3 linked regions of the Solitalea canadensis DSM 3403 genome follow. The protein of the gene in region 1 interacts with the protein of each later gene in a pairwise test. Links are inferred from orthologs where the notes say so. Each region holds a gene or a part of one and is shown on either strand. Other genes may lie near its edges.

Evidence for each region.
Region 2: the proteins of pepT (region 1) and tpiA interact in binary tests that used the Escherichia coli proteins (3 or more experiments, as listed by UniProt). The link is inferred for Solitalea canadensis DSM 3403 from one-to-one orthologs.
Region 3: the proteins of pepT (region 1) and pepE interact in binary tests that used the Escherichia coli proteins (3 or more experiments, as listed by UniProt). The link is inferred for Solitalea canadensis DSM 3403 from one-to-one orthologs.

The regions. Positions count from the first base shown.
Region 1 is NC_017770.1:5,113,161-5,121,305, reverse strand. What follows is about bases 1,628-4,415. They hold pepT (peptidase T), read right to left. Parts: upstream 3,750-4,415; coding sequence 2,505-3,749; downstream 1,628-2,504. Other genes in these bases: tnpA (IS200/IS605 family transposase), read right to left, coding at 4,051-4,415; recQ (DNA helicase RecQ), read left to right, coding at 1,628-2,372. Outside these bases: SOLCA_RS21635 (shikimate kinase), read left to right, coding at 1-199; more of recQ, read left to right, coding at 255-1,627; more of tnpA, read right to left, coding at 4,416-4,515; SOLCA_RS21615 (phosphoribosyltransferase family protein), read right to left, coding at 4,521-5,027; SOLCA_RS21610 (hypothetical protein), read right to left, coding at 5,106-5,480; 23S rRNA (uracil(1939)-C(5))-methyltransferase RlmD, read right to left, coding at 5,675-7,081; SOLCA_RS21600 (carcinine hydrolase/isopenicillin-N N-acyltransferase family protein), read left to right, coding at 7,196-8,008. UniProt on the Escherichia coli protein: Cleaves the N-terminal amino acid of tripeptides.
Region 2 is NC_017770.1:960,090-968,433, reverse strand. The notes cover bases 2,119-5,105. They hold tpiA (triose-phosphate isomerase), read right to left. Parts: upstream 4,007-5,105; coding sequence 3,230-4,006; downstream 2,119-3,229. Other genes in these bases: SOLCA_RS03835 (putative sugar nucleotidyl transferase), read right to left, coding at 4,097-5,105; prmA (50S ribosomal protein L11 methyltransferase), read right to left, coding at 2,306-3,142; SOLCA_RS03850 (N-acetyltransferase), read right to left, coding at 2,119-2,268. Outside these bases: SOLCA_RS03860 (UDP-N-acetylmuramate--L-alanine ligase), read right to left, coding at 1-971; SOLCA_RS03855 (DUF1572 family protein), read right to left, coding at 1,054-1,497; more of SOLCA_RS03850, read right to left, coding at 1,507-2,118; more of SOLCA_RS03835, read right to left, coding at 5,106-5,272; SOLCA_RS03830 (IS3 family transposase), read right to left, coding at 5,329-6,195; SOLCA_RS23895 (helix-turn-helix domain-containing protein), read right to left, coding at 6,195-6,620; SOLCA_RS03820 (type B 50S ribosomal protein L31), read right to left, coding at 6,726-6,974; SOLCA_RS03815 (GNAT family N-acetyltransferase), read right to left, coding at 7,159-7,593; mce (methylmalonyl-CoA epimerase), read right to left, coding at 7,701-8,102. UniProt on the Escherichia coli protein: Involved in the gluconeogenesis. Catalyzes stereospecifically the conversion of dihydroxyacetone phosphate (DHAP) to D-glyceraldehyde-3-phosphate (G3P).
Region 3 is NC_017770.1:846,324-854,620, forward strand. The notes cover bases 2,044-4,983. They hold pepE (dipeptidase PepE), read right to left. Parts: upstream 3,901-4,983; coding sequence 3,187-3,900; downstream 2,044-3,186. Other genes in these bases: SOLCA_RS03440 (hypothetical protein), read left to right, coding at 2,044-3,035; SOLCA_RS03450 (DUF4249 domain-containing protein), read right to left, coding at 3,971-4,843; SOLCA_RS03455 (TonB-dependent receptor), read right to left, coding at 4,848-4,983. Outside these bases: SOLCA_RS03430 (DEAD/DEAH box helicase), read left to right, coding at 1-1,143; gliding motility protein GldC, read left to right, coding at 1,206-1,541; more of SOLCA_RS03440, read left to right, coding at 1,818-2,043; more of SOLCA_RS03455, read right to left, coding at 4,984-7,205; SOLCA_RS03460 (threonine aldolase family protein), read right to left, coding at 7,299-8,297. UniProt on the Escherichia coli protein: Hydrolyzes dipeptides containing N-terminal aspartate residues. May play a role in allowing the cell to use peptide aspartate to spare carbon otherwise required for the synthesis of the aspartate family of amino acids.

The sequences.
Region 1 (8,145 bases):
GCCAAAAGCATTAGCTACTCGTTTAGAAAATGCCAAAGAACAACGCCCTTTAATTAAAGATTTAAAAGGCGATGACCTGATTAAATTCATTGAAGAGCGACTGGAAGCCAGAGATATACATTATAAAAAAGCTCATTTTATAGTCGATGGTTTAAATGTGCACCCCGAAATAATTGCTAATTTAATTAGCAAAAACTAAAAACAAAAGACTATCTTGGCGCCGTAGTTTCTACCTAAAAATCTATTTTTGCGCCATGATTACAGCAGCCCAGTCTGTTCTAAAAGAATATTTCGGATATGATGAATTCCGTCCTTTACAAAGAAATATCATCCAATCCATTCTCGATAAAAAAGACACGTTAGTATTAATGCCCACAGGTGGAGGAAAGTCCATTTGTTTTCAGGTACCTGCATTACTTTTAGATGGATTGTGCGTTGTCATCTCTCCGTTGATTTCGTTAATGAAAGACCAGGTAGATGCATTGCGCATAAATGGTATTGGAGCTGCCTATCTAAACAGTAGCCAGAGTTTCGAAGAAGAGGAAGTGGTTATTGAAGATTGTATTAACGGAAATATTAAGTTATTATACTTATCACCCGAAAAATTAAAATCGAGCATACCAATGCTTGGTCGTTTTAATATTCAATTATTAGCAATTGATGAGGCTCATTGCATCTCTTCGTGGGGGCATGATTTTCGTCCTGAGTATACTCAGCTAAGTATTTTAAAAGAACGATTTTCGGATGTACCAATTGTAGCATTAACAGCTACTGCCGACAGGGTTACCCGAAAAGATATTATAAGGCAGTTAAATTTGCATAAGCCGGCTACATTTGTTGCCTCTTTTGATCGGCCTAATTTAAATTTAGAAGTAAAGACAGGGATTAAAACGCGTCAAAAAGACCAGGAGATCGTTCAGTTTATTCACTCTAAACCCAACCAATCAGGAATTATTTATTGCCTAAGCCGAAAAACCACGGAAGAGTTGGCCGAAAAGCTTCGCGAACATCAGGTAAACGCAGCAGCTTATCATGCCGGAATGAGTGCTGATGACCGTAATGAAACCCAGGAAGATTTTATCAATGATCGGGTTCAGGTTGTATGTGCAACAGTGGCTTTTGGAATGGGAATCGACAAATCAAATGTTCGTTGGGTAATTCACTATAATTTACCTAAAAACATTGAAGGTTATTACCAGGAAATTGGACGAGCAGGTCGTGATGGACTTGAAAGTGAAACCATTCTCTATTATAATTTAGTTGACATTGTTTTACTAACCCAATTTGCCGAACAAAGTCAGCAACGTGAACTTAACCTGGAGAAGCTTAAACGGATTCAACAATTTGCGGAAGCCGATATTTGTCGAAGAAAGATTCTGATTAATTATTTTGGAGAAAACTTTGAAGATAGTTGCGGAAATTGTGATGTATGCAAAAATCCCCGAAAGCATTTCGATGGCACATTGTTAGTGCAAAAAGCATTATCTGCCTTATTGAGGATGAATGAATCTGTTGGAATAACAATGCTTATCGATGTTTTAAGGGGTTCGCACAAAGCCGAAGTCCTTGAAAAGGGCTTTGATAAAATTAAGACCTATGGAGCAGGAAGCGATTTAAGTTTTAATCACTGGCAGCAATTTATCATGCAAATGCTCAATCTGGGCATCATTGAGATGGCTTACGATGAAGGCTTTAGCTTAAAATCAACTGAACTTGGTAAGGAAATATTATTCGGAAAGAAAACAGCTGACCTTGTTTATCCAGTAGTCAGAGAGGTTAAGAAAACACAGACAATTCCATTAGATGATATAACACCAGTTGTTGAAACCACAGACGATAAATTATTTGAAGCATTACGCCGACTGCGGCGAGAATTTGCGGAAAAAGAAAAAGTTCCTGCTTATTCAATCTTTACCGATGCTTCATTGCGGCAAATGGTTGCTGAAAAGCCACAGACTGAAAATGCCTTGTTATCTATTTCGGGTATCGGTCAACGAAAAATGGAGAAATATGGCACTCAGTTCATTGAATTAATTACCAATCATATTAACCGAAATGGGAGTGGCTCCAGAACAAAAGGAGATACATTTAAGGAAACGCTTTACCTGTTAAATAAGAATTTCACGCCTGAAGAAGTAGCTGCGAACCGGAAACTTTCACTTCAAACAGTGTTTTCGCACATTTCGGCCTTATATATTAAAGGAGATAACATCGACCTATTACAATTCGTAAGTTTAGACGAGATTGAACGAGTTCGCTTAGCGCATAAAGCAACCGGAAGTGATAAGCTAAAAGATATTTTTGATTTTTTAAGAGGAGAAGTGGAATACCACAAAATCAGGTTAGCACTGGGATGGATAGAAAGGAAATAAGATAATTTGGGAAATTTGAGAATTCGCCTTTGCTATATGGAACAATTGAAAAATTGGAATTACTGATGAATTTTTGAGGATTTAGGAATGAACTATTTTCAAATTCCTAAATCCTCAAATTCCCAAATTAGGCTAAATTTTTTCCTCCCACACGCTTGCAATATTAACAATCGTCTCTACCGCCTTTTGCATGTCCTGTACAGATGCCCATTCATGTTTTGAGTGAAATGCATGTTCACCTGCAAATACATTCGGACAAGGCAAGCCCATAAATGATAAGCGAGAACCATCTGTTCCTCCTCTAATACTTTGTAATTTTGGCTCCATACCACTACGCTTAATACCTTCTAATGCATATTCTATTACTTGAGGATGCTGATCCAACACTTCCTTAAAGTTTCTGTATTGTTCACTGATCTTGATCTCGAATTTTGAGAACGGGTAATTAGCTATCACTTTTTCAGCAATTTGTTTAACTACATCCTCGTGTTTAGCAAGATTTGCAGTAATATGATCGCGAATGATAAAGGAAACACTTGCTTCTTCCACATTTCCCTGGATACCTACAGGATGAACAAAACCTTCTTTTCCTTCAGTAGTTTCAGGTGACAAATGATCTTTTGGCAGAGCTGCAACAATTTCTGAAGCAATTTTGATAGCACTTTCCATTTTACCTTTTGCAAAACCGGGGTGAGCACTCACTCCATAAATGGTAATCTTTAAACCATCTGCCGAGAAAGTTTCATTTTCCAATGAGCCTAAGGTTTCGCCATCAATCGTGTAACCAAAATCTGCTGCAAGTTTTTTCATATCGACATTATTTACACCGCGACCAACTTCTTCATCGGGAGTAAATAAAATACGAATCTGACCATGTTTTACTTCCGGATGCGCCATCCAATAATTGGCAGCATCCATAATTTCCGCAACACCAGCTTTATTGTCGGCGCCTAATAATGTGGTTCCGCTAGCTGTAATAATATCATTTCCAATCTGATCTTTTAGATCCGGATGATCAACCATTTTAATAACCTGGGTATTATCATCAGGCAAAACAAGATCTTGTCCTTGGTAATTCTTATGAATAATTGGCTTTACATTTTTCCCACTACAATCCGGAGAAGTATCCACATGCGAACAGAAACAAATAACGGGAACTTTCTTTTCGGTATTAGCCGGAATCGTTGCATATACATAGCCGAAATCATCAAGATGAGCATCAGCAACGCCCATGGCTTGCAACTCCTGAACTAATATTTTGCTTAAATCTTTCTGCTTTTCAGTGGTCGGTGAAGCAGTTGAACTGCCATCACTTTGGGTATCAACCTGTACATAACGCATAAAACGTTCAACTACAGTAAAATTATAATTATTCATAAGGGTAAAAAGGATTATCTAATTTTTGATTCTACCTACTGTTCCGCCCCTCCGGGGCTCAAACTATTATTTAATTAATCCATAAGCCTCCTAAGTATGAGCTCCATTCGGAGCAAATCTAAGAAAAGTTGACTTTGGCAGCTAAGAGGCTAATAAATAGCTACTAAGGCATGGCCTTTCAGAGTAGACTTCTATTGTCTAATTTATTGAACTCCATTGGAGCAAGCTTCAGAGAAGCCAAACCTTAATAGTGCAATAGCTTTACCTTGATTTAGCTCCGGAGGAGTGACACTTGACGTATTCAGGATTCTACCCAATCGAAAAGGTATTCTTCATTATAGGAAACATCAAACCTTCGTAATAACTCTAAATATTCATCTTTAAACGATTGGTGTTTATGATGTTCTGGCTGCTTGATAATATAATTGACTACCTTATCTACCTGCGATTTTGAATAAGAGAAAGCACCAAATCCTTCCTGCCAACTAAATTTGCCAACAACCCATTTATTTAATGATATGAAGGAAGATGACGCCGATTTTATATCTCGCACCAAGTCAGAAATAGTAGCAGAGGGGGATATGCTTATCAATATATGTACATGATCTGGCATGCAATAAATAGCATATAACTTCTGTTTCTTATTAGAAACAATCCCCGCTATATACTTTTCAACCTTTTCTCTGAAAGACTCATGAATTAGATTAGCACGGCCTTTTACGGTAAAAATTACATGAACAAATAATTGAGAGAACGTATTAGCCATTTTCCTTACACCAAATACACCGCATCCTCCTGTCCTTCAACACCCAACACAACATCAATATGTTCTTGGGCTACGGTAGAAAGCTCCAGACCTACAAAATCTGTATGGATTGGGAATAATTTATGGCTTCTATCTACCAATACAACCGTCCTTACTTTTTTGGTTGGAATATTCAGAAAAATACCCAAACCATAAACTAATGTCCGCCCGCTATTCAGCACATCGTCTACCACCACTATCACTTTATCAATACACTCTTCAATTGCAACATCAGTCTTGGCCTCTAACGAACTGCTATCCTTCTTCAATTCAATATTTACCAGTTTAACCTTTAACTCGCCTATCGATTCGATTTTCTTCTTTAATCGCTCGGCAAGTGTATTCCCACGGGGAATGATACCGGCCAAAACAATTTCTTTTTCTTCGAAATTGTCTTCCAAAATTTGATATGCAATACGATCTATCTTTTGCTGGATCTGTTTTTTATCCAGTATCTTAATTTTTGTACTCATGGGCAAAATCAAAGAGTTAAAAATAATGGTAAATATTTAATGGGCAAAAAAGAGCATTTAAAGTTTACACATTAATAATTACTTGTATGGATAAAAAACAAAATTGGCTCCTTCAGGTACTATGACAAACAAACACATATACGCTTCCGGATCTTTATAATTATTTACAAAATATTCCTCACGTTCTTTTGCAATTACGTTCTTTTCAATGAACTCTTCTAAAGTAGCGGCATTTATATTCCAGCTTGTTTTAAGTTCCTTACTGTTTAAAATCATCTGACCAAGGCTCACCTCATGTTGATGAGCAACGAAGATCGGGTAATCAGAAAGTTTTGCTTCCAAAATATCCGCAGCAACTTCTCTGATTGATTCATTGTATAACTTAAGGTCTTTTTCCAAGCTCACCAAAGGACTAGGACCTTTTTGCGGCTGATCAGAATTTTCTAACTCCATAACTATTTATTAGGATTACACAGATTCCATTGAATGATTACGCTGATTGTTTTCATCTCTGTGTGTTACACCTTATCTTTTTTAGTAAAACAACATTCTCCTTCTAATCAGAATTTTATATTTCCATAGTAAAAGGAAAAGTATCACTTGTAAAGACGGCAAGGGCATAAACCATTGCGGCTTTGCGTGACCTCTTATCTTTTTCTTAGTAAAACAACATTCTCCACGTGAATTGTTTGCGGGAACATATCAACCGGTTGAATTTTCACTACTTCATACTTTTCATTCAACAGTGCCAAGTCTCTTGCTTGCGTAGCCGGATTACAGCTAACATACACGATTTTCTCTGGTTCCATTTCGTTGATGCGCGCCACAACATCTGCATGCATTCCAGCTCTAGGCGGATCAGAGATAACAACATTGGGTTTTCCATGCTGAGCAATGAAATCTGCATTTAAAACATCTTTCATATCTCCTGCATAAAATAATGTATTATCAATTCCATTGATTTCAGAATTGATCTTAGCATCCTCTATCGCTTCCGGAACATACTCAACACCCACAACTTGCTTTACTTTCTTTGCAACAAAATTAGCAATTGTCCCTGCCCCGGTATAAAGATCGTATACCAATTCGTCGCCTTTAAAGTCGGCAAAATCGCGGGTTATCTTATATAGGTTATAAGCCTGCTCAGAGTTAGTTTGATAGAATGATTTGGGAGAAATTTTAAATTTAATCCCTTCCATTTCTTCAAAAATATGGTCACGGCCTTTATAGGTAACCACATTTTGGTCAAAAATGGTATCGTTCTTTTTTTGATTAACCACATAAGATAATGAAGTAATCTGCGGGAATCGATCTGCAACATAATCCATCATTGTATTAATAACAGATTTACTTGCATGCGCAAACACCACAATTATCATCAATTCGCCTGTACTTGCCGTACGGATGATCAGGTTACGTAGTTGTCCTTTATGCTCCTTCAAATCATAGAACGACAATTGATTTTCAAGTGCATAAGCACGAATCGCATTTCTAATTTCATTAGAAGGATCTTGCTGCAAATAACAATGCTGAATATCGATGATCTTATCAAAGCGCAAAGGAACATGAAATCCTAGTGCATCCTGTTCTAAGTTAGCTGCATTTTGCATGTCTTCTTCCGTAAGCCAACGCTTATTGGAAAAAGTATATTCCATTTTATTTCTGTAATAAGTCGTTTTCTCAGATCCGAAAATAGGGATCAATGATTCAGTACTTATGCCACCAATACGCTCCAAAGCATCAACAACTTGCTTCTGTTTAAATTTAAGTTGACCCTCATAGCTCAAATGCTGCCATTTGCATCCTCCACAAACACCGAAATGAGAACAAAAAGGCTCTGCACGATATTCTGAAGGTTTATGAAGTTTATCGATTTTCCCTTCAAACAATTGCCTTCTTCTGTAATTTACATTGATATCTACAAAGTCGCCAGGAACAGCCTTATCAACAAAGATTACCCGATCATCATGTTTACCTATTGCACGCCCATCATGAGCAATGTCCACAATTTCCACGCCCTCAGCTATGTAAGGTTCAAATTTCTTTTTTGCCATCAGGCTGCAAAAGTACGATTTTTCAGACGGTTGTTAAACAGCGTTATGATTACGCAATCAGTAATATCAATACATTTCAATAACTTTAATGATAATTTCAACAAGTCTGACAAAATGAGACAATTAGTATTAGTCCTAAGTCTTCAATTAATAACCTCATTAACCAGCACAGCCTGCTCTATCTTGTATTTTATTGACAAAACTACAGGCAAAATCTATGCAGTTAATAATGAAGATTATTGGTACAATGTGAAGCCTTACATCAAAATCATGCCTCCGAATAAATCGGAATTAGGGAGATTATGGTATGGATGGGATGATTTTGCTCAAGGCGGAATTAACCAATCCGGATTATTTTTTGATGGAGCGGTAACCCCCAATCAAAGTACACCCAAAGGTTGCAATAAACCTAAAGGCAATTTAGGTGATGAAATTTTGGCTAAGTGCAAAACCGTAGAGGATGCCCTGACATTCTTATCGGCCAAAGATATTTGTTTGTCAAACGGACATTTGCTATTTGGTGATAAATCTGGCAATGCGGCAGTTATCGAATGGGTAAAAGGAGAGAAAAAGGTAATAAGAATAGCCAACAACTATTTAATGGCCACCAATTTCTTACTATCAGATACTGCTGCAGGCAATTATCCTTGTAAGCGTTATGATGCTATGGAAGCAGAGATTAAGCGATTAACCGAGACCTCAACTCCATTAACACTAAAAGAAGTGGGAAATATTGCAGCGAAAGCAGTGCAACCCAAAACAGTTACAGAGAAGAGGAAAGAAGCAGGTACGTTATACTCCACTTTCATAAATATAAGTGATATGGAATTTGTGTTGGTTTATAAGCTGGATAATAAAAGAATTACTCGAATGAACCTTAGGGAAACATTCAAATTAAACAAAGCGCAAACAATTATTTTGGAGTAAACACCTCATCCCCTGCCCTTCTCCTGAAGGAGAAGGGAGCGCTCGGAATGTATAATTTAAAATTACAAATCGGTGTAATCCCCTAAAAAATCTGTGTAATCCCAAAAACAAAATCTGTGTATCCCGGATCAAAAAAG
Region 2 (8,344 bases), 4.2 Mb from region 1 along the record:
AAATCTTTATATACTGCAGTTTGATCATTTTTAGCCACCAGCTCCAAACGTTTTGAAGCCCCCTTAAAACTTGCGATTGCTTTATAGAATTCGACATCCGAAACGCCCAATTTATTACAGATTAAACGGGCACCATTCATATTCATCAGGTTATGTTCGCCAAAAACCTCTATTGCAACATCACCGTCCGCAGTTAACAAAGTTGTAACTCCATTCTCTACCTTAAATTTAGGCAAGCCATACCCAACTGTTTCAAAATGAGTATTCGGATAGCTTTGAACTAGTTTTTTTAATTCAGCGTCCAACTCACAATAAGCTAAAAAGCCTTTAGGCTCAATAGTGTCCAAAAAGATTTTGAACTGCTCAACATAGTTCTCAAAAGTTGGAAATACATTAATGTGATCCCAGGCAATACCGCTTAAAATTGCCAAATTGGCTTTATACAAATGAAACTTCGGGCGACGATCGATCGGTGACGACAAGTATTCATCGCCCTCAATAATTATTACCGGAGCATCTTTGGTAATACGAACCATGGTATCAAAACCGGCCAATTGTGCACCAACCAAATAATCACAATCAACATTACATTGATGCAATACATGAAGAATCATTGCAGTAATGGTTGTTTTACCATGACTACCACCAATTACCACACGTGTTTTGTCTTTTGATTGTTCATAAATATATTCAGGATAAGAATAGATTTTAAGTCCCAACTCCTTTGCCTTGATCAACTCAGGGTTATCGGCGCGGGCATGCATACCTAAAATAACAGCATCTAGCTCGGAGTGAATATTCTCCGGATTCCACCCGATACTTTCTGGCAACAATCCGTGTTTTGCTAAACGAGACTTTGAAGGTTCAAAAACCTCATCATCTGATCCGGTAACCTTATATCCCTTTTTATGTAATGCAATGGCCAGATTGTGCATTGCACTTCCGCCAATTGAAATAAAATGTACGTTCATGTAATTGTTGAGCTATTGAGAAAACGAAAATCGGATTATATTCGGTTTGGTACAATCCATTCGTTAAAAATTCTGATAGAAATTATTTATCCAATAATCTTCGATGGTAATTTATTTGTCCGAGGTGATAAGACAAATGTGTTAACAGATGAAAAAGCATAAACTCCGTACTCGTTTTTTCACTAAAAACAATAATCGGATAATCCATTTGCAATTGTTCATCAGCAACTTGATCTAAACCGTTTTCAACAGCCTTAATCGTGCCTTCAATCTTACTAATCAACGCTGTGCGAGGAACATCTTTTAGTGAAAACTCCAGCTCACGATTTCTAATATAACCGCTATTTCCCAATGTAGCACCAATAAAATGATTAAGATTACCCACCAGGTGTAAGCAAAGATTCCCTGCAGAGTTAGCAATATTATCCCGTACCAACCAGATATTTTTCTCTTGCTGATAAGATTCAATTTCTGTTTTTAGTTTTTGAAGATCTCTGACGAAAATTGATTTTACGGTTTGTATCATGGTAATAATTTAAGAATGCGATGTTCCGATAAGTTTATCCAGATGTTTCTCCGGTTTCATTTCCAATGTTATCAACTCACCTTTATAAAAAATACTGCTGATAATCCATGGAATAGGCATCTGATGCCCCTTTTCTTTACTATCAATTTTAATGATTTGAATAGGTGTATTTGTTTTCTTAGCGTATTTCTGAAGCTCCTGACCAATGTAATAGTCAGTAAACGGGCACGTATCAGAATAGTAAGCTGTAATCCCTTCCGTATTTGAACAAGAACCTTTTCTGGCAGTTTCTTTAAATTTAGGGTAATCAGCATTTTGATTGAATCTGATTCCCCATAACTTAAAAAAAGGAGGAGCTTCATCGATAATCTCAAAGCCCATGTGTTTAAAGAATGTCGGATCACTCATGAAGCCTCTCTTCTTATCACCTGTAATAGCAATAACCCCGTCCATAGCAACAGCATCTTTAAAACACTGCTCCAACAATTGCTTACCGTACCCTTGACCTTTAAACTGCCCTGATACCCAAAAACAATTGATCACCATAAAATTTTGTCCATCAAATGGCAACCACGACTCTTCAATTGGAATGTATTCAATAAACACCTTTCCCCTTACATCAACCTTTTGAAAACGATACCCCTTTTCAAATTGTGTTTTCAGCCATTCCTTTTTTAATTCGTAGCCTTTAGCACATTTCTTATCGCTAATTGCACAGCAGATATGCTCGTTGCAAATATTTTCTTCAGTCAGATTAATTAATTGGGACATAATCAAAAGTTTATCCAACCGGCAATCTTATTTGCAACTACTTTACAAATTTTGCTGCAACCCAATTATTACGGGTATAATGACTGATATATTTCAAATCATATTTAGCAGCTTCTTCCTGAATGATTGCCAGATCGGGAGTCTCATAAAAGCCACTCATAATCAGCTCTCCTTCATCAGCCAGCATAGCAGCATAATGCGACATATGATTTAATAAGATATTACGATTGATGTTAGCCAAAATTAGATCGAAACCAGTATCATTTACCTGATCGATATCACCTAACCCTGTTTTCATGTTGTCAACCTCGTTTAGTTGGGCATTTTCAATACTACTGCTCACACAGATAGGATCAATATCTACTGCAAGTAAATCCTCAGCACCCAGTTTTGAAGCCAGAATAGCCAAAATACCCGATCCACATCCCATATCAAGCACTTTTTTGCCTTCTACTTCTGTCTGTAACAAGAACTCCGACATTAAATAGGTCGTTTCATGATGACCGGTACCGAAAGCCATTTTAGGGTCGATAACAATCTCCATAGGAAACTCAGCACGCGCAGGATGAAAAGTTGCACGGATGTACAGCTTGTCGGCAACGATTACAGGTTCAAAATTATTTTCCCACACTTCATTCCAGTTTTTATGTGGAATAAGGTTGGTTTCGTAAGAAAAATTGAACTGATCTTTATAATCCGATAACTGTTCGCTAACCAGATGCTCATTAAACTGTTCAGCCTGGATGTAGGCTTTAAAACCTGATTCGGTATCTTCAAAAGTGTCGAAACCAATTTCTGATAAACTGGCGATAAGTAGATCTTTTACAAACCCTTCAGGGTCAACTACGGTAAATACTAATTCGTAATAATTCATGAAACACAGAGCGCATTTAAATAAAAAAATCACTGATCCACAGCATTAAACATGAAATGAATCAGTGATACAAGAAACAAAAAAGAACTAAGAATTAAAAGTTTTGATAATATCTGTAAAATCGCGTGATTTCAAAGAGGCACCGCCGATTAATCCACCATCAATATCCTTTTGTGAAAATAAAGATGCTGCATTTGAAGGATTACAGCTTCCACCATATAAAATACTTACTTCATTTGCAGTTTCTTCGTCGTAACCTTCTACAATTAACTGACGGATAAATGCATGAATTTCCTGAGCCTGCTCAGGAGTTGCAGTTAATCCTGTTCCAATAGCCCAAACTGGTTCATAAGCAATAACTACTGTTTTTACTACACTTTTAATTAAGTGAAATAAACCTTCTTGAAGTTGGTTTTTAATAAGATCCAAGTGGATATTTTTCTCACGCTCCTGCAAAGTTTCACCAATACAGAAGATCGGAATTAACTCATGTTTCAAAGCTAAATCTACTTTTTTAGCTAGCAACGCATTCGTTTCAGCAAAGTACTGACGACGTTCAGAGTGGCCGATAATAACATATTCAGCTCCGATAGATTTCAACATTTTTGCAGAAACTTCTCCGGTATAAGCACCCGACTCTTCCCAACAACAGTTCTGACCAGATAATTTGATTTTATCGTGAATATCAGACCCATTTTTCCACTGATCTAGCGCATAAATATTAGTAAACGGGGCTGAAACAATAATTTCTGCGTCATTACTTACTTCATCTTTAACCATATTGGCTACTTCAGAAAATAATTTCAACGATTCCTGTAAATCGTTATTCATCTTCCAGTTTCCTGCAACGATTTTCTTTCTCATTTGTATTTAAAATAGTTTGTGTGTTTTCGTGTTAACTTATTCCGAAGAGGAATCTTTTTTATCAGCTATATATCAGCAAATTAAGACTAATCAATAGCCTTTTCTACTTATTGAATAAACGTATTCAAGTATACGCTTTTCTTCGTCATTAAACTCAGTTTTTTTCGTTTTCATCATTTCTAAAGCGGTTTTCCAAAACTTTTCCAACTGAAAAACAGAGTAAACTTCGTTCTGATGCCATGTAAAATCGGGAACAAATTTAGGAGGAAAACCTGTTGTTGCAATACTACATCCCACCCCAATTACCGAACCGGTATTTAACATTGTATTTATTGATGTTTTGGAATGGTCGCCCATAATAACACCATATTTTTGCAGTTGAGTATCACGAAAATCAGCATCCGCATAATTCCAAACTTTAACAGATCCGAAATTATTTTTTAGGTTAGAATTATTAGTATCTGCCCCTAAATTACACCACTCTCCTATTACAGAATCTCCTAAGTAACCTTCGTGCCCTTTATTTGAGTTGCCAATTATTACACAATTCTTTACCTCGCCTCCAACAACCGAATTGGGCCCCAAGGTAGTTGCTCCATAGATCTTTGCGCCCATTTTAACAACCGCCCCGTCACAGGCAGCAAAAGGTCCTCTGATAAGTGCACCTTCCATTATTTCTGCATTTTTCCCAATGTAAACCGGACCTGTTTGCGTATTAATGGTAGCCAAATTAACGTTTGCACCTTCTTCAATAAACAAACTATCTCCTAACACCCGCGTTCCTTCCGGAACAGCAGCTGAAATTCGCCCCTTAGTTATCAGGGTAAAATCATCAATCAGCGCTTGTTTATTAAACAGAAAAATATGCTCAGGGTAATTAATAGACAATGACGTTAACTGTATTTCGGCGGCGCTATTTAAATAAAGAGTATGGTTGAAGTCAGATGATGTTTCTGCAAGACAAACAGCAATCAGCTTACCACCTGCTTTAATTGCTTCATTCGGTTTAAGCTTATTAATCTGCTCTGTTATAGCTTCATCAGGTAAAAAGGAAGCATTTATAAATACATTCTCTGAGCTAAGAACTATCGGGTATTTTTCTTGTAAATGGACTTCTGTTTTATACGAAACGGTAGTTTTTAAATAAAGCTCCCATTTTTGGCGGATGGTTAATATCCCAAGCCGAATTTCAGATACCGGACGGGTGAATGTCAAAGGCCGTAAGCGATGATGAGTATCATCGTCGAACAATATGTAGTTTCGCATTCTTTGTCTAGTCCTGGAATAATGATACAGGATTAAAGGTAAATAAAAGTACAATTTTAGCTAGCAGCAAATTCAAGTTTGCTGCTAGTTTTTGTTTTATAGGTTCTCATTTTAATTTCATTTTGCTGGTGCATCTGATTAGGCGTATGCATAAAATTGGAATAATGCGGACGTTGATTGTTATAAATATCAATAGACTCTTTTACAATAGTTTTCATTGTCTTTAAGTCCAGATAATGAGTATCAATCCTAAATTCCTGTTTTAATATACCGTTTACCCGTTCAGCAACAGCATTCTCATACGGGTCGGAATGCTGGGTCATGCTGCATTTTATCTTATTACTGATCAATTCATGTTGATAGTCCTGGGCACAGTATTGAAGCCCTCGGTCTGAATGATGGATCAAGGGTGCTGTTTTATACACTCGTTGTTTAATAGCCATTTTCAATGCTTGTAAACTGCTTTCCGCATTCAGGTTGTCGGCTACATAATAACCCATTATTTTCTTTGAATAAGCATCGGTAACCAAGCTCAGGTAACAAGGCTTATCTCGTTTGCCAATGTAAGTAATGTCTGACACCCATACCTGCTCGGGTCGATGAATTTCCATCTCTGCAATAAGATTGGAATGCTTCCTGAACCGATGATGCGAATTGGTAGTAACCAGATAGCTCCGCTTAGGAGGCACTAGTAAATGGTTAGCCCTAAGGATGTCAAAAAGCTTGTCTCGCCCTATTTTTAGCGCTTTTAGGTCTTCCTTCAATAAACAGTACAACTTCTTTCCGCCCAGCCTGGGCATGTGCATTAGTTTGCTCCTTACCAGATTCATCACTTTCATTGCCTTATGTTGTTTGATGGCCTTTCTTTTGAGTTTACGGTAATAAACCTGTCTGTCTATCCCGAACAAATGACAGGAAAACACTAAGGTTTCTTGGTTTTGTTCTTTAAATCGATCGATTGTTCGGGTGGTAAGTTTTTTCGGATGTCGATTTTATATTCCTGTTCAGCAAGATCGATCATCATATCGAAAATGATCACTTTCTTGTCAGCTACATAGGCTTGACGCTCCAGGGTGGCTTTCTGTTTCTCCAGCAGTTTTACCTTGGCCTCAAGTTCCAGAATCTTTTGCTCCGGGGTTTTAGGCATATTCGAAGGTGTTTGATTTTCCCAGTCCAAGTTACCATATTTTCGTAACCAATTCACTATGGTGGAACGGGCCTGGATTCCATACTTACGCTGGGCCCCTGTGGTGGATAACTCTCCTTGTTCTACTTCCTGTACGACTTGAAGCTTAAACGACATACTGTAATCTCGTTGACTTCGTTTCTCATAATGCTTGGTTTCCATAACGATTCTTTTTTTGTGTATCGCTATTTCAGGACGGGACACTTCAAAAATAAAAAAAGTCCACCAATACTATTAGTGGACTTTTTTATATCATGTAAACCGGAACTATTTTTTAGCGTAACGGTTTTTGAATTTATCGATACGACCTGCAGTATCTACTAACTTCATCTTACCAGTATAGAACGGGTGAGATTTGTCAGAGATCTCTAATTTTACTAATGGATATTCATTTCCATCTTCCCAAACGATGGTATCTCTAGTATCAACAGTTGATTTAGTAAGGAATGCGTAATCGCACGACATATCCTTGAACACTACTAATCTATAATTTTTTGGGTGGATATCAGCTTTCATTTTCGCACTTAATTTTTAAATGAGGTGCAAATATAGAACTTTGCAATATGATGTGCAAATTATATTTACTTTTCTTAATAGTGTCCATAGTCGATAGACCATAGTCCATAGTATATTACTTAAGTTTTTATTTATACAGTAATTCAGACGTCAAGCTATGGACTATGGACCACGGACTAAAAAATCATCTCTTCATATGCACATGTTCAATTCCATCCTCCAGGTAAATTTCACCAAACTCCTTAAAGCCGAAGCTTTGGTAGAACTTTAACAGATAATATTGAGCTCCTATGGTCAGGTTTTTATAACCTAAGTTTTCGGCTTCTTCAATTGACTTTTCCATCAATTCTTTTCCGATTCCATGTCTTCTAAATTCTCTGCTAGTTACCACACGACCAATTGAGGCAGTATCAAAAATAACTCCAGGGGGTACAATCCGTGTATACGCTGCCAATTTACCATCAGCCCAACCCATTAAATGCCAGCATTGCGGGTCTTTGCCATCACAATCTAAAAACGGGCAGTTTTGTTCAACAATAAATACATCTTCACGCAATTGAATAACTGCATACAGCTCATTTACATTCAGCTCCTCAAACGATTTTAATTTCCAGATCAACGTGGGTAAAATTTAGATTTAAGTTACAGTTCTACTATGAGAACAGCAACTTCTATTATAGTTATATAGAACTAAACGGCAGGGCGGCGAGTTTTATTTTGGATTAATTAGTAAATACTTTGACATAATTCAACCAACACACCATTCGTTGATTTTGGGTGCAGAAAACAAATCAATTTATTGTCAGCTCCTTTTTTAGGATGATCGGCAATAAACTGAAATCCTTCATTTTTAAGTCTTTCAATTTCGTTCTCAATATTTTCCACTTCAAAAGCAATGTGATGAATGCCTTCTCCCCGTTTTTCAATAAACTTTGCGATGGGACTATCCTCACTTTCCGCCAACAATAACTCAATTTTACTCTCTCCTATCTCAAAAAACTCAGTAGTAACCTTTTCTGAGGCAACTGATTCTGTTTTATAGCTCGGTGTTCCTAAAAGTTGTTCAAATAACTTAGTGGAAGACTGAAGGTCTTTAACGGCAACTCCTATGTGGTCAATTCGTAGCATTGATTTATTGATATTATGGTAAAATAAAGATTTAAGTTGAGGTTGAACTTTGTAATTCGAAATTCTGTGAATGCAGCAAAACTATTGCTGACTAATGATGTTATAAGTTTGATTCTATTTTTCCACCTTATAAACATCATAAAAAATGTAAGGCAAAAGTAAAAATCAAACAAAGAAAACGTGATTAAAAACACAAATCAAAAATATTTGTGTTATTTTTGCATTGCTTTATTTAGACAATT
Region 3 (8,297 bases), 4.3 Mb from region 1 along the record:
CCTCGTGCATTGATTTTAGTTCCAACGCGTGAGCTTGCTTTGCAAGTGCTTGAAGCAACTCAAATTTTAGCAAAATATACTGATTTACGTATCACTGCAATTTTCGGTGGACTTGGTCCAAAAACGCAAATTGAAACGATAAAGAATGGTGTGGATGTGCTAATTGCTACTCCGGGTCGTTTTATGGAGATTTATCTGAAAGGTGATCTTGTGGTAAAACACCTGAATTATTTCGTAATTGATGAGGCCGATAAAATGATGGATATGGGGTTTATTCCTCAAATTCATAAAATATTGGAGGTAATTCCACGTAAACGTCAGAATTTGTTGTTTTCGGCAACCATGTCGCAACGAGTGGAAAATTTAGCGGGTGATTTCTTAAAGTTTCCTACCAAAGTAGAAGTAACGCAACAGGCAACTCCGGCAGAAACGGTGACCCAAGTGCTGTACTACGTTCCAAATATTAAAACCAAGGTTAACCTGATGATGCATTTATTGCAGAATCAGGAAGAGGTAAGTAAGCTGATCGTATTTTGTAAAACAAAAACAACAGCAGACAGTATTTCAAAATATCTTGTACGACAATATGGAGAAGAACAGGTAAGAGTAATACATGCTAATAAAGGGCAAAATTCTCGCATCAATGCCATTAATCAGTTCAAGAATGATGATATCCGGATTTTAGTTGCAACTGATGTGGCTGCACGTGGTTTGGATGTATCGGATGTGAGTCATGTTATCAATTTTGATGTTCCGCTAATTTATGAAGATTATGTTCATCGAATAGGGCGGACCGGGCGTGCTAACAAAACAGGAGATGCGATCACTTTTTGTACGGATGCGGAGAAGATGCACATCGAAAAAATTCAAAAACTGATCCGTCAGCAGATTCCTGTTGCCGACATCCCTTCAGGTATTAAGGTGGCGGAAACTCCTTACGACGAACGTCAAACGATGGCGCGAGAAATAGACGAACAAAAACGTAAGGCAGATCCAACCTTTAAGGGTGCCTTTCACGAAAAGAAAAACCCGTTTGCGAAGAAAGCAGAAAAAACAAAAAAGGAACAAAAACGTTCCTATACCGATCCTAAAAGTAAAGAAGCTCGTTTTGGGCCAAAGAAAAAAGGGAAGGGTAAGCGATAATAATTGCACATAATCAGTGTAATCAAACAATAAAATAATCGGTGTAATCCAAAAAATAAATAATGAAAAAAGCAGAAATTAAGTTAGCCATCGAATTAGATGATCAAAATATTCCGGAAACGATAACGTGGGAATCAACTGATAATGAAAAGAAAGAAGCGGTTCCGGCAAAAGCGTTTATGTTGGCTATCTGGGATCACAATTATCAAAATACATTAAAAATTGATTTGTGGACTAAAGAAATGCCTGTTGATGAAATGAAACGTTTCTTCTATGAAACATTAATGACCATGGGAGATACTTTTCAGCGTGCTACAGGTGAAACTGCTATTGTAGAAGATCTTCGTGATTATTGTGCTCACTTTGCTGAGAAAATGGAAGTGACTAAACAGTCATAATTGTAAAAATATTAGTGCAAGAAAGGCGTAATTCTTTGATAAGACATTACGCCTTTCTTATTTATCATTGCTGAACCGATTTAAATAGTGTTTAAATAAATATTCTACCGTTAAACAAATTTGCCTAAATAGTTGTTTAATTGCTTTTTCTTTAACTTCATTTATCTTTGCAACCAATTAGGCAATTAAAACATCTATAGCCTTAAACAAGTAATGCATTATTAATTACAGTTTAAGCAACAAACCAATTTCGTCTATCAATTACTAATTACATAAATGAAAAAACAATTATTTGTATTAACTGCCGCTGCAATTGTAGCATTATCGGCATGTAAAAAAAGCAATAACGGCAGTAATGAAACTCCTGACGACTTCTCTCTTCCTTATTCAAACCTACCTGTTGAAGAGCAAAAGAAAGGCCTTGAGAAATCTGGAATTAACTTTATTGATCAAATTACTGAACTTCCAAGTGTTGAGGCGGTTGATGTTATCGAGCATTTAGCAAGTTTAAATAGTCCAACAATTGGTGAAAACTCATTAACTAAATTGGTTAGCGCGGTGTTGGCTGCTAAACAAAAGCAATATGATAAAGTAATGGAAGAAACAGGTGGAGTACCCGTTGATCCGGCTGAAACTACTGCTTTATCTGAACTTTTCGGTGTTTATAACTGGAACGCTCAGACAGCTGACTGGGATAAAGTTGCTGCAACAGACCGATTGGAGTTAAATTTTCCAGCATCTCCAAATGCAACTGGTAACAATGCGAAGTTTGTAATGACTTACAAATCTTCAGGTATTTATTTTGTGGATGGAAGCGATAAAACTGAATTGCCATCGGAAGTTAATGGTAAATTAACGGTTGGTACCAAAGAATTATTGACTTATAAATCAACTGCAGCTTATAAAGCTGATGCAACTCCAACTGCAACCAGCTCAACATTAACACTTGGTGCTTATGTTGTTTCTGTTTCAGCAAGCAATAATGGTGCAGTAGCTGCAAGCGATTTCAGTATTAAGAAAAATGATAAAGTATTGATCGCAAGTTCCTCTAAAGTTGATGGAAATACCGGTTCAATTAGTGGTAATGAATCAGCCGATGAAATCGTAAATAATGCTAATACTTCGTTCCAGGTAATGAACTTAAAAATTGCAGGTAAAGTGGATGTAAAAGCACTTTCTAAAGTTGAGAACAATACACAAAATGAGGCAGCTGCTAAAAAGTATGCTGAGGCAGTAAATGCGAACAGTGCATTAGTAGCTATTAATACGGATGATAATACTGTTTTTGCTAAAGTTAAATGCTATGCTAAACAAGGTGTTGAGATTTCTTATGAATGGGATGGTACAAACTGGTATGCTAAAGAAACTAAAGTTTGGAAACCTGCATTTAAATTACAATTCAAAGATGGCTCTTTAATGGAAGTTGGAACCTACTTCGAAACCGGTTTCGATAACTTTATTGATAAAGTGAATGAATTTGTAGAGAAATTCTAATCATTGATAAAAACTATAAAAAGGCCTGTTTGAATGCTCAAACAGGCCTTTTTATAGTATATGACGAGGTAAGTTGCTCCAGAGGAGCATATACTAAAAGTATTTACTCATATTTGCTTCAACTATCTGTATTGTATCACTCCGATATCGATTATTTCAATAAAAAAGTGAAATCATCAGCCTTGTCAAGCTCCTTAATTTCTTCATTCTTTTTGAAGAGGCGAACTGATTTTTGACCTTCTAAACGAATGGTATTATTCTCTATATAAAACATACAACCTTCCCTTAACCCTGCAACATATTTATCAGGATTAGCGGTTACATATTCAAGTATTCGTTGCTCCCTGGTTTCTCCTGCATGATTATCAGGGTGACTATCTAAATAATGAGGGTTGATTTGAAAAGGGATCAGGTTTAAGGCATTAAATGACTGCGGTTGAACAATAGGCATGTCATTAGTAGTGCAGATTGTCGGACAGGTAACATTTGTTCCTGCACTCCAACCTATATAAGGGGTACCTGATTTAACTTTTTGTCTGATGGCCTCTATCAAGCCCAGCTCTTGCATGTTTTTTAATAAATGAAAGGTATTTCCTCCTCCAATTACGATTGCTGAGGCGACTTCTACAGCTTGCACCGGATCAGGGCTTGTATGAACCGATGTTACCTTAACGTTAAACTCCGAAAATCGTTCCTGCACTTTACGTTGATACTCCTCATATGAAAACGTTACTGCAGCAAACGGGATGAAAAGCACCTCGTTTACGCTATGCTTTTTTAGAAAATCAGCAATAAAGCTTTTTGGATATTCCAGGTATTTTTCTCCTGCATTAGTAGAATTGCTGAGTAAAAGAAGATTAAGCATGATAAAAATAATAAGGTTTTGGTACCGCGAACTTACGGAGTAGAATTTTAAATTGAAGCTTAATTTACTACTACTTATTTAGTGGTTTTGCAATTAGTTGATAAACAGAACTTCCATAACCGCACCAGATGCCCAATGCAGGTCCCTCAATATTAGTAGGGATATCAGCAACCGAACCTGCAAATGGGTTTCCCTTGTTTAGTTGTTGTTCATGGTATTTATTCCAAAACAAATAACCTTTTTCCGGGAGGGTGCTAAGCTTTACAAAAACGGTGTCGCCAATTGGGTAAAATACCTGTGTTTTATTTTGAAGGTAGGAGTCGGGTCCCCTGTTTATTTGTATTCTGGTGCTTTTTCCATTAAAATAATGGTCGTCCATAGCTGAACGTAAGGTTGGAATAAATTTCTTATTGGTACTTTTTATTAGCGTTGAAATTCGATAATAGTTCTTTTCTGCAGCGTTATCCGTAAATTTAACATTGAGTTGTGCAACCGTATCAATGTTAGGAACAGCTTCAAACCACACGTCATCAAATTCAACCGGAGCAGGAATGGTTGTTTCAGACTTTAGCGTAATTCCTGCATACTCAACGGTTAATGTGTATCGTTTCCCGATTTCACCCTTTAATTCATTGCCTTGGTAAATAAAGGGAGGGAAATAATTATTGTTGATTTTTCCGGTGAGTACTTCTGTTTTTTCTCCGTCGCTAACCGTAACTTTTGCCCATCTGATCATGAGTTCCTTTAAAGTAGCTGAATCGAGGGTAGAGAAGAACGGAGCATTATGTGTTAATAGCACCACCGGGTAATCATCGTTTTCTATCCATCCTTCAACAACAAATTTCGGACTATAATTGGGGGTGTCGTCATACAAATTACTGGCACATCCGCAGATAAAACAGCTGAATAATAAAAAGTATACTAGAATTGCAGAACGTTTCATGGTATTAAAATTTAAAGTTCCAAGCTACTGATGGCAGCATTCGCAGCAAAGAAACCGGTTGCTTGGTGATCTGTACTTTGTATTTTTCTAAATCTCCTTTGGCAATAAAGAAAACATACATTGGATTATCCTGGTTGTAGGCATTGTAGATTGAAAAATCAAGACTGCTTTGGAATCGCTTAGAGCTCTTTAGCTGGTATTTTGCTGAAATATCTAACCGATGATAGTCTGGCATTCTGAATGAATTATACGGTCCATATTCATTTACAATATTACCGTCGATAATATAACGAGCAATAGGAAGTGTAAATGCATTTCCGGTATTGTAGGTAAAGGAGGCAGATAAATCCCATTTTTTATTGATGTTGTAAATAGCGACCAAAGAAGCATCATGACGGCGGTCGTATTTTGCGGCAAACCGCTCTCCATTATTTATTCCATCAAACTGCCGGTCTGTTTTTGAAAGCGTATAACTCAACCAACCTGAAATCTTCCCTTTTTTCTTTCGTATCTGGAACTCAGCACCCATCGAGCGACCTGATCCGAAGAGTAGATTAGTGTCGAAATTGGAATTGTCAATCAGATTAAACAGACTCTGATTTAACTCAACCTGACCTGCCATTGATCGATAATAGAGTTCAACAGCACCTTCATAATTATTATGAAATAGGTTTCTATAATATCCACCTGAATACTGATAACCTGTTTGGTTAGGGATGTTTTTAGAGGAAGAAACCCAGAAGTCGGATGGGAAGTTAACTGCCGAAACGGTTAGTAAATGGATAAACTGATTCCTTTTTTCAAACGAAAGCTTAACTGATGATTGATCATTCAATAGGTAACGCAGTGTAAATCGTGGCTCTACTACATTGAACTGTTTAATTAATTTGTTAGAAGCAAAAAGGGTAGTGTCAGTTTGATTATTGCCAACCGATTGAACCAAGGAATAGGGGCCTAAGTGCCTATAATTGGTAAACCTTAATCCTCCGTTTATTGATAATTTATCAGATAGTTCGAAATCATCCTCTATAAAAACGGCTGCTTCGTGTGTGTAATAACGATTTACAGGTCCGGTTTCAAATTTGGTGTCGCCAGAAATGATCTCAGGTTTGTTAGGAAGCAAGTTGTGATAAGTGTATTGAATACCTGCACTCAACTGGTGCCGGTTAAGTGTATATCTAAGTAGGTTTTTATAGTAAAGATCAGTAATTCCCGAAGTAAATTTCCCACTATAAGCATCCTGTGAGGCACTGAAATCTAATTGATAATTACTGTAACCGATGAGCTGATTAAGATTAGTTTTATCATTAAACTGATGCGACCATGAAAGAGCTGCTGCATCATTTCCCCAATACATCGAATTTTGCATGTTGATGTTGGTTAAACCCAAACCAAAATCGTCTCGTCCCGAATACGCAGTAAATGACAATAAATCTTTACCGGAAAGTTTCGAAACAAAATTCAGATTAAGGTCGTGAAAATCGTACTTAGGATTTTTAAGTAATTTTTGTCCTGATCCTAGTTGGTTGTATACGGGCCAAACAGTAAGATTTAAAAATGTTTGACGAACTGCTACATTTAAATAAGTTGAGGACGAAAACGGTATAGCTGCAGCTACTTTACCATAAATTAATCCAACAGTACCGCTTATGGTAGTTTTTTCGGGGACAGACTTAAACGTATTTACTTTTAAAACCGACGATAAGCTTCCGCCATACTGTGCAGAAACACCTGATTTCATCAAGCTGATATTGTCAAAGCCATCGCTGTTAAAAACGGAAAAGAAACCGAGTAAGTGCGATGGGTTATAAATCTGGGCATCATTGTATAAAATAAGGTTTTGTCCGGATGACCCACCACGAACATATAAGCCTGAATTTGCTTCACCACCGTTTCCGATACCAGGCATTAATTTTAATGTCCGCATGGGATCTGCCTCTCCCAAAAAAGTTGGCAACTTTTTGAGTTCTTTTTTACTCATTTCTATTACACCGGTTTGAACCTGTGACACTGCATTACCAGTCGTGTTTGCATGCACTTCCACTTCTTTAGTTTCAATAACTAGTTTTTTTAGACGGACGACTATACTTGTGTCATTTGTAACAGTTAACGTAAATTGAAGGGGTTGGTAAGCCAAATGATTAGCGGTAAATTGATGTTTGTGGTTTGAAATCAGCGTAGTTTTAAATTCGCCTTTGTTACCAGAGGTTAATTTAATAGCGCCTATTGTAATGGAAACATTAGAAATAATCATCCCATTTTCTTCATCTATTACAACACCACTCACACTGCTTTTAGTTTGTGCAAATAGTTGAAGGCCCAGAAAAGATAAAATAAGGGCAATGGTTATTGGTTTAAACATTAAGAAAAGGTAGCGTCAATACATATACAAAGTAAAACGACCTTGTTCTTAAAGAGCAAGATCGTTTATATTAGATTTCAAAACTATAAAAATTTAGCATGCAATTACTTTCAATTTTTTCAACAACACATCCATTTGTTCATCCGTAAAATCTAGATGTGTTACAAAACGTATTTGTTGTTTACCTGGTGAACTGCATAAAACTCCGTTTTCCTTCATTTTAGCAATAAACACGCTTTCAGTAACAGTATCAATTAACTCAAAAACAACAATATTAGTTTCAACAGGTAAAATGCTTTTAACAAAGCCACAATGTTGGAGACATTCTTCAATTGCTTTAGCTCGTTGGTGATCTTCTGTCAGTCGGTTAACATGATGATCTAATGCATAGATACCGGCAGCTGCTAGAAATCCGGCCTGACGCCAGCCTCCTCCCATTACTTTACGGATACGTTTAGCTTTTTCTATAAATGAGTGAGTGCCCAACAAAACCGACCCCACCGGTGTTCCCAATCCTTTCGAAAGACAGATTGAAATGCCATCAAAACAATTACCTACATCGGCAGTTGAATATCCTTTGGCTATAATTGCATTAAAAATGCGAGCTCCATCGAGGTGCAAGAACAGATTGTTTTCTTTGCACGTTCTTGCAATAGCCTGCATTTCGGCAAGCTCCCAGCAATGTCCTCCTCCACGGTTTGCTGTATTTTCAATAACAACCAGACTAGTTTTAGGGTGATGAATATCGTTTTTGTTGATATTATCCAATACATGCTGTGGGGTAAAAATACCACGATTCCCTTTTATGGTACGAGTTGAAGCTGCAGAATTAAAGGCAATTCCTCCTCCTTCATAATAATATACATGAGCTCCCTCATCACAAATAACTTCTTCTAACGGATTGGTAAAACATTTGATAGCTATTTGGTTGGTCATCGTTCCCGATGCACAAAACATCGCAGCTTCTTTATTGAAAAGTGCTGCGGCTTTTTGTTCAAGCGCTTTAACAGTTGGATCTTCTCCATAAACATCGTCACCCACAGAAGCATTCATCATTGCTTCGAGCATTTGAGGAGTGGGTTTGGTAATGGT